DNA from 2 places in the Brevibacillus humidisoli genome. Region 2 is predicted to be linked to the other one. Evidence: predicted binding sites of a transcription regulator. Region 2 holds the regulator's gene; the other holds the start of a gene.

What was found. Region 2 encodes LexA, which represses DNA repair genes until DNA is damaged. Its sites were predicted from a motif close to CGAACATATGTTCG; they were not measured.
Region 1: LOK74_RS05980 (WYL domain-containing protein) is a predicted target of LexA. The motif match lies at 1,884-1,897, and genes of this name have one in related genera.

The regions. Positions count from the first base shown of each region.
Region 1 covers NZ_CP087263.1:1,206,200-1,210,410, reverse strand. The annotation lists gene LOK74_RS06005 (alkaline phosphatase family protein) at 1-309, opposite strand, end outside; gene LOK74_RS06000 (hypothetical protein) at 409-585, opposite strand; gene LOK74_RS05995 (DUF4023 domain-containing protein) at 700-837, shown strand; gene LOK74_RS05990 (hypothetical protein) at 866-1,027, shown strand; gene LOK74_RS05985 (hypothetical protein) at 1,286-1,600, opposite strand; gene LOK74_RS05980 (WYL domain-containing protein) at 1,644-1,859, opposite strand; gene LOK74_RS05975 (HD-GYP domain-containing protein) at 1,962-3,029, opposite strand; gene LOK74_RS05970 (DUF3221 domain-containing protein) at 3,248-3,628, shown strand; gene LOK74_RS05965 (manganese catalase) at 3,808-4,211, shown strand, end outside.
Region 2 covers NZ_CP087263.1:1,429,210-1,433,420, reverse strand. The annotation lists gene LOK74_RS07130 (HelD family protein) at 1-1,000, opposite strand, end outside; gene crcB (fluoride efflux transporter CrcB) at 1,050-1,415, opposite strand; gene LOK74_RS07120 (DUF896 domain-containing protein) at 1,576-1,779, opposite strand; gene yneA (cell division suppressor protein YneA) at 1,881-2,225, opposite strand; gene lexA (transcriptional repressor LexA) at 2,405-3,028, shown strand; gene LOK74_RS07105 (aromatic acid exporter family protein) at 3,144-4,142, opposite strand.

The sequences.
Region 1 (4,211 bases), 220 kb from region 2:
ATACGCAGGCAGTCTGAGTTGATGCCTGCTGCTCCCGCGATAGACAAGTCCGTTGATCGAGCCACTGGTAAAACCACGTGAATGAAGATCCTCGTGAATCGTTTTCACCCGTTTCGACAGGTGTACCTGATTTAAGTTGTACAGCGCGTCCGTCGACCACTGTCTCAAACCAGGGCTCCAAACAGCTCGAAGTCCGTCTCCATAATTGACCACTCTGCGTTCTCCGGTATGATACCAGAGAAGACCGGGGATACGGTGGCCATCTGCATATGTACCCGTCAACAGCGAGTTCTCAATTGTCACAGACATAGTGGGAAACGAACTGACCAAATCGGGTCGATACCGGCCATTTTCGATCAGAAAGGAAAAGCGGGCACCTGATTGGTTGCACGCAATCGCTCAAGTGAGTCAGCCAACAGGGAGTCGATCAAAAAGAACGATAACTTTCTTGCCATTGTGCTGACTCTTTACCGTGACGGTCGGATCAGTCCCTTCCTGCTCCCCATGCTGATAGGAGCAGCCAGATAGCGAACCCAGCCACAGCAGGCATGACATACTCCACACTAGAATGCGGTTACGAATCATCTGTATCCTCCCGATCGTGCTGTTTTTCTAAAGTTACCCTGCTTCACAGCGGATTATAATCGGAGGAGGATGGGAAAATAAACGGGTATCAAAACTGGTGAGGAGGACGCCAAAATGGATTTGAACAAGATGAGCACGAAAGAGTTTGTCCACAAAATCGATGAGGCACAACAAAAAGACAGAGAAAACAAAGAACACCAAGGTTACGGTCACCCGGAAAAACGCTTGCCAAGCAAGCAAGGAATTCGATAACCATCTGGTACGGGAGGGAGGCCTCTTCATGATGGAAAAACGGAACCGACGCACCGCCCCTAAACAAAAGGAGCCCACAATAGCACCCGGGATGGAAATGGATGAATTGGATCTTGATGCATCCTCAGAGGAGATCCGCAAAGGAGATTACACACCGGTAACCAAGCTGTACCGTGATTTTGTAGAGTGATCTGGGCAGCACACAGGCTGTCTGCTGTCTGGCGAGGAGAATCCCCCGCAAAGCGGGGGAGAAAACCTTAATCGTCTAGTACCTCCAGAACGATCACAAGCAGGACAAACAATACCAGAGCCAAAGTAAAGTTGTTAGATCTTCCAGACACTGTCATCCCTCCCTCTGCTATTCTCATGACTAGCATATGAAAGAGAGAAAAAGTCGCATAGACAGGTATCCATCGAACGAAAAAATGTGTAAATGAACCTCTGTCACTCAAACGGAACTGCCCGCTGTCAATTCGTTTATTTTTTGCTGTACAGCTAGATGCAGCTTCTGCTGGGAAAGACGAAGCAATCGCGTCTCTCCTCGGTATTTCCAGAGCACAAAATGCTCGCCCTGGTCCAACTGATCACCTAGGAGGCGAATGTCAACACGACGCAGATCAGCATGCGTAGCATGTGCCATCACTTGTGCCGCATCAATCCAAAATTTCCAAACAAGCTGGTAAGCCCTGGGAAACCGCAGATCCAAACCTTCAATCAAGAGAGCATCGTGACGGAGACAAGAAACGACATGCCTCCAAGTCAACCATGCAGATACTCGTACCTCCGGGCTGATACGTTCCTCTCCTCTATACCGCATGATCAACAGCAACTGGCACCGCCGCCAAAATGTTGGAGATGATAAAAACGCGATTCGCTTGTCGTGTAAAACAGTAAGCCTTCATTTTTTCTCCGTCGATGGAATGGAGACGTAGAACCCGTTTGCTGGTCCGTCCATTGCGGTCCAGGTAGATGATTTCGACTAATTGGTTGTGAGCCAGGTAGCGCCTCAAGTCTCTTAACACCGAAATCCCCCCTGATCAAAAATAAGAACATCTGTTTGTATTATATGCGAACACAGGGGAACACGCAAATAAAAAACCCCGTCTCTTGACGGGGAAACGTGTTTAAACAATTAATCTCTCGATAAACAGGGAACGACGGGAGCGAAGATCAATGTACCGCTCCCCTTTTCGCACCAGTGGACGAATCGGCTCATCTTTGTGGATCAGTACGATTTCCACTTCTTCCCCGCTGTTTAAAACCGCACGACTGCCTATGTAATAAGAGTAGATATAGTGCAGGAACTTGGTCACAATCTCTGCATTCAACTGCCCCTCAAACACCGCTTGCCAGAGCTGTTGGGCCGCTTCAAACGGAGAAGTACGTCCCTTGTAGATCCGGTCGGAACAGATGGCATCAAACACATCTGCCACAGAAATAATCTGGCACTCGATTGGAATCTCGCCACCTTTCCTTCCCTCTGGATAGCCCGAACCATCCAGTCGTTCGTGATGCAGCAGAGCACATTGCGATAGGAGTTCCGAACCACCTGCCATTTTTGCAATCAACTGGGCACCGTATATGGTGTGCCGTTTCATCTCGGCAAACTCTTCATCGGTCAGTTTGCCCGGTTTAAGTAATATGTCTGACGCTACCAACATTTTCCCAATATCGTGCAAAAGGCCTGCTTGTCCGATCGTTACAATTTCTTGATGTGATTTATTCATCAGCTTGGCTATCAGGGAAGAGAGAATACCTACGTTTACGGAGTGACGATAGGTGTAACTGTCCGAGCCCTCTAGGGCATACAGAAAGCGGAAAATTCCCGCCTGCATATGTACCTCATTCATCAGTGGCAAGAACGGAGCGGAAAAGGAGTCAAGCGAGGGAATCTGCTCCTCGGTCACCTGTCCGAACAATCCTCTGATACCGTCCATTGCTTGGATATAACTCTTGATCTGCCCATGTTCTTCGCTTAAGCTGCTCAATTGTCCTACAAAATCAACGTCTGCCCGGTCGGTCGCAACAAGGTTGACCACACTGACAAACCAGATTCGCTGTCGCAGCAAGTTGTATATATCCGTATGTGTCAGTACTGCCCCCTTGGTTAAAAGAAGGAGACCGGTACGACTGTAAACATCTTCCTCCAACACTCGACCGACCAGGGAGAGATCCGTCTCTACTTGCGGCATAAGCAAGTAACCCCTTTTCTTTTATTGGCTTTTACACAATTGCGGTACAATTCAGCAATCTGATCTTATTTCATTATCGACATTTTTTCGGAAATTTTGATACATTTTTTAACATTTGATGCTGATCGAAAAGAGGATTCTGGTCAGATTGTTGTAACATTCCGCACTCTTTACCGTCGGATAGAGGAAGACTGTGAAAATGCTGGAGGAGATGTTCGATGAGTAGAAAAGCGTTGTGGGCGGCAGTCATCCTCGCCGCTGTCGTGGGCATATTGGCTTTCTTTCTTTTTAGAAATCAACCAACTAGTCAAACCATTGATATCAGAGGTACAATCACTGAGATTACCCAAGCTGACAATGGTTCTGCCCATAAGGTGCTTGGCGCTGTTCTGATTGAAGGAAGGTTAGAAGCAGATACTTCGTACGATAAGGCGCAAACAACCATTGTCGACAGCACGCGGATTATGGATCAGAACGGAAACCAGCTCACCTTATCAGACCTGCGCGTCGGCCAAAAAGTAGAAGCAACCTTCACCGGTCCCGTGGCTGAGTCATATCCGGTGCAAGCTACTGCAGAACAGATAACTGTCCTTCCATAATCTATCCGCGCGACAAAATCTGATCCTCATCGGCTGATTTTTCCAATGATTGGAGTGGTTGCTACTCTCCCCACACCACTCCCCTTGGTGTAGTCTGGCTCCTCTCACACACAAAGGATTTTTTTGTGGAGAATCGTTTTGCTGTTTAAGGAGAACGTTAAGCAGCAGGAGGGATGGAGATGTTTTATCACGTAAAAGAACTACAGTATACGGCTAAACCAGACAAACCTGATCCCGTCTATGCGAAAAAACTACAAGAGATTCTTGGCGGGCAATTTGGCGAGATCACGGTTATGATGCAGTACCTGTTCCAAGGATGGAACTGTCGAGGAGAACAAAAATATCGCGATATGCTTCTGGACATAGGGACCGAAGAAATGGCACACGTGGAAATGCTGGCCACCATGATCGCACAACTGTTAGATGGTGCTCCTGCAAGAGATCAGGATGAGGCGGCGAAAAACCCTATTGTTGAAGCAGTATTGGGCGGGATAAATCCACAGCATGTCATCGTATCCGGTTTGGGAGCTACTCCAACAGACAGCGTCGGATACCCATGGAACTCACGCTACACGATTGCAAG
Region 2 (4,211 bases):
AATCAAGCGTGTCACGCATCGCCAAGGAGCCTTTGAAACGGAGACGGTTGCGGGTGATGTCCCTCTCTCGTTCCTGCTCTGCGCTGTGCTCAAAAAATAGCCGCAGTGTCCGCCCAGGATCGATCATGCGCCACCCTTTCGGCACTTCTGTCTTGATCTCCCGACTGGCCCACTCCAGAAATGTGGACTGCTGGACATCCTCTACTCCCAGTTCCGGCAACACTTCGGAAATGTAATTGAGGAACAAGCGGTTGGGAGCGAACACCATAAACTTTTTGGAAGAGAGCGTGTCCTGATAGTTGTAAATCAGATAGGATAAGCGGTGCAGCGCGATTGTCGTCTTCCCGCTGCCGGCCACACCCTGAACGATAACCGGACGATCTTTTTCTGCACGGATGATCTCGTTTTGCTCTGACTGAATCGTTGCAACGATGTCCTTCAGACGGCTATCGTTGGTCTGATTCAGACTGGATGCGAGAAACTCATCAATAAACCCCTCTCCCAGGAAGTCGTCAGGGCTGCCGATCTCTTTTTGGATCGTCTCCTTCAGCGCACCATCGTATATGCCGGTAATCACACCCTGTTCGATCGCAAAATTACGCTTTAAGGTCACCTCTCCACGAACAAGCTCCTTCGGTGTACGGTAACAAGCATCTGTACTCTCACCGCTATAGAACAAGCTGGCAATCGGAGCCCGCCAATCGATCACAACGGCATCCAGGCTGGTGCTATCTACAATTCCCCGTTTACCGATGTAAACCGTGTCGTGCTCTCCTGTCTCCGCCCGACTGAAGTCGACCCGCCCAAAGTACGGCTTTTCCCGAGCGGTCTCCAAATAGACCAGTTCTTTTGCTTTCTTTTGGTTGATGATCTGCTTGACATCGTCGTCTGTGGCTTCCCGGACATCTTCCCGCAGGAGCTTGATCTCCTGATCAACCACCTGAACCGTCCGCTCCAATCGCTTCTGTTCCTCCGGGTACGCGGGATGACGAATGGTCATATGGCCCTGACTCCTTTCCCGAACGATCTTGCTGGCGTACTTCCTACTTTTATAACAATTGACGTCCCAGCCACCAACCACACGAGACTGCCAATAAACCAGAACCTACGCTAGTCAGTATGTAGAGGCCCGCTCGCCAGGGCATCCCCTGCAAAAAGTACGATACCGTCTCCAGTGAAAAGGTAGAAAAGGTCGTGAACCCGCCCATCACACCGGTCGCAAGCAGCAGATACAGTTCTGGCGAGAGCCATCCTTTTTCCTTTCCCCATACGTAAACCAACCCAATCAGAAACGAACCGATCAGATTGGCCAGCCATGTTCCCAGCGGCCAACCTGGCTGATTGGCCCACAGTCCGATCAGGTAGCGCAGCACAGAACCAATCGCTCCCCCTACTGCCACCGCCAACAGAGCCATTTTCTCCACCCCTCTCGTATCATCGGTGCACCCGGCCGGTTAGCTCCTGCCGCGCTTACTGTCTTTTCCAGTCTACCGCAGCCAGGTCTCCGTTGCCAAGCACAGCGAAAAAACCCGCAAATCACTGCGGGCTTGATGATTGCTATTCTCTTTCTGCTGCTTAGTGTTTGCGCCGCTGGTCGCCCTCTTCCACATCTTCGACAAACCGGATGGAGTCCAGACTGGCCTTTAACGATGTGCGAACAGAATCGATGTACTTCCGGCGCAATGTTTGCTGTTCCTGCTTCTCCTCATCCGTCAATCCCTGCTGCTTTGATTTTTTAGCCAGTTCGTTAATTCGCCGGATTTCTGCGTCTGTAACCATTGTCTCCCCTCCCATCCCCAAGCATTGTCCCGTCATTATATCACAGAAACAGAATCGCATCGACCTGTAGATGGGAGAAGGCTAGCAGGCTAGCAACACCGTTACCTATCAAGCGGAATGATCAGATTCTGACCGGGATAGATAACAAACCCAGGCAAATCGTTGCTCGTCTTGATTGCGTCAATCAACTCATACAGATCGATACCCGCCTCTTCCTGATATTTTACGGCCAACTCCCACACGCTGTCACCCGGCTGAACGGTTACCAGCTTGTGCGAAGAATAGCCTTGTTCTTCCTCAGCGGCTGCAAAGACGAACCCTGTGAGCAAAGAAAAGAAAAGAGAACATGCTAGCAAAATCAACAGAGCCTGACCGCGCGTAATGCCGATTCTCCCCTTATGTCGGCCGCTTCTATATCTGGAGTGAACGTGATTCATACGTATCATACACCTCAACTTCTCCTAAAATGGACGAACATTCGTTTTCCAAACGTTTGTTCCTGTTGGTGTTATTGTACATGCGAACATATGTTCATGTCAACAAAAAAATCGAACTTATGTTTGTCGAACGCAAGATCCCATGGTATAATGTAGAAAAATATTGGATCGAGAGTAGAGGTGTAAGCATGACCAAGCTTTCCAGCCGGCAACAGGCAATCATGGATTTTATTCGGAAAGAGGTAAAGGACAAGGGCTACCCTCCGTCTGTACGAGAGATCGGTGAAGCCGTCGGATTAGCATCCAGCTCCACGGTTCACGGCCATCTGGCCAGATTGGAGAAAAAGGGCTTGATTCGTCGAGATCCCACCAAGCCGCGGGCAATCGAACTACTTTCCGAGGATAACCGCTATCAGCCCGATTTTGAAATGTCGGTCGTTCGCATTCCGGTAGTAGGAAAAGTTACCGCAGGACAGCCGATTACGGCCGTCGAACATGTGGAAGATTATTTTCCACTTCCAGAGAATCTCGTCTCGACAGATAATGTCTTTATGTTGCGGGTATCAGGGGACAGTATGATCGAAGCCGGCATCCTGGACGGCGATTATGTGATCGTTCGCCAGCAAAATGTGGCTAACAACGGGGACATTGTCGTAGCGATGACAGAGGAAGATGAAGCGACCGTGAAGCGGTTTTTCAAAGAAAAAACGCACGTTCGCCTTCAGCCGGAGAATGCTGCTTTGGAACCGATTATCCTGCAATCTGTCACCATCTTGGGAAAAGTGATTGGCGTCTATCGTCTGGTTCACTAGAGAAGCCCATCGGACAAGCTTCCCTTCCGCATTGAAAAAGTTGGACGCGTGACATATGTTCTACCTTTAATTGTATGAATGAAAAAACAAGCTGACACATCTGCATCCTGCAGTGTCAGCTTGTTTCTTTTTCCAGATTCCCTCCAGCACGATGGTGGTTGCCCGCTCTCTCTTCCCTGCCAAGTTCATGCTTGATGTGCAGATACTGTTCGATCTCCCGCAGCAGATAAAACAGAGAAGCTCGAGTTTCAAACTCTTCTCTCGTCTTGGGAAGCGGGGATTGCTGCAGTTCCTTGCGCATCTCGTTCAGCTTGTCCAAAAAGAGATAAGCGGTGTTTCCAGGGTGGATCGACTGGCTCAAGTGATCCAGAAAGTCAGCAATCTGCCCTCCCTGAGGCACCTGCTGATCGAGTGAAGAGACGATGGGCAGCATCCGCTCCAGCAACTCAAACTGTTTTGCCCGCATCGTGAAATACTGGTAGTATTCATCCTCCGGCTTGATCAGACGATTCTCCACGTCCTGTACCGACAAACGGATCGCCTGTTCCAGCAGCTGTACCGTTTCCAGCATCTCTCGACCATCCCAGTCGCTGCTGCCGTTGCGCAGATAATAGCAGAATTCCCGCAGCACGGTGGCAAAATTGCGCTCCACCTGTTGCTGCAGTCGCTGCAATTCCTTTTCTGCACTAGGCATGTGCAGGTTCATCAGCAGCGCTACGCCGATCCCGATTGAAAGCAGTGCCAATTCGTTGGCGATAATCGCTAGGTCGACCCGTTCCAACGAATAGATGTGCAGCAGCACGACGGCACTGGTGACAAAACCTTCGTTCACTTTCAGACGAACGATCAGCGGGATGAAGACAAGCAGCAAAAGTCCGAACGTATAAGGGTGATAGCCCAGCCCCTCAAAAAAGAGAACCCCGATCACCAATCCCAACAAACAGGCAAACAGACGGTGAATCGCCGTGACGATCGACTTTTTCCTTGTCACCTGCACACACAATATGGTGATAATTCCTGCGGCTGCGTAAAACGTCAATCCTGCTTGCTGAGCAATAAAAATGGACAATGCCGTCCCGACTGCCGTCTTGATCGTTCTGTATCCTATCTTCAACGAGCTTCCTTCCTTTTTGCGATGATCAGTTTACACCATGACGGTGTCGAGACACGCCGCTTGGCTCCA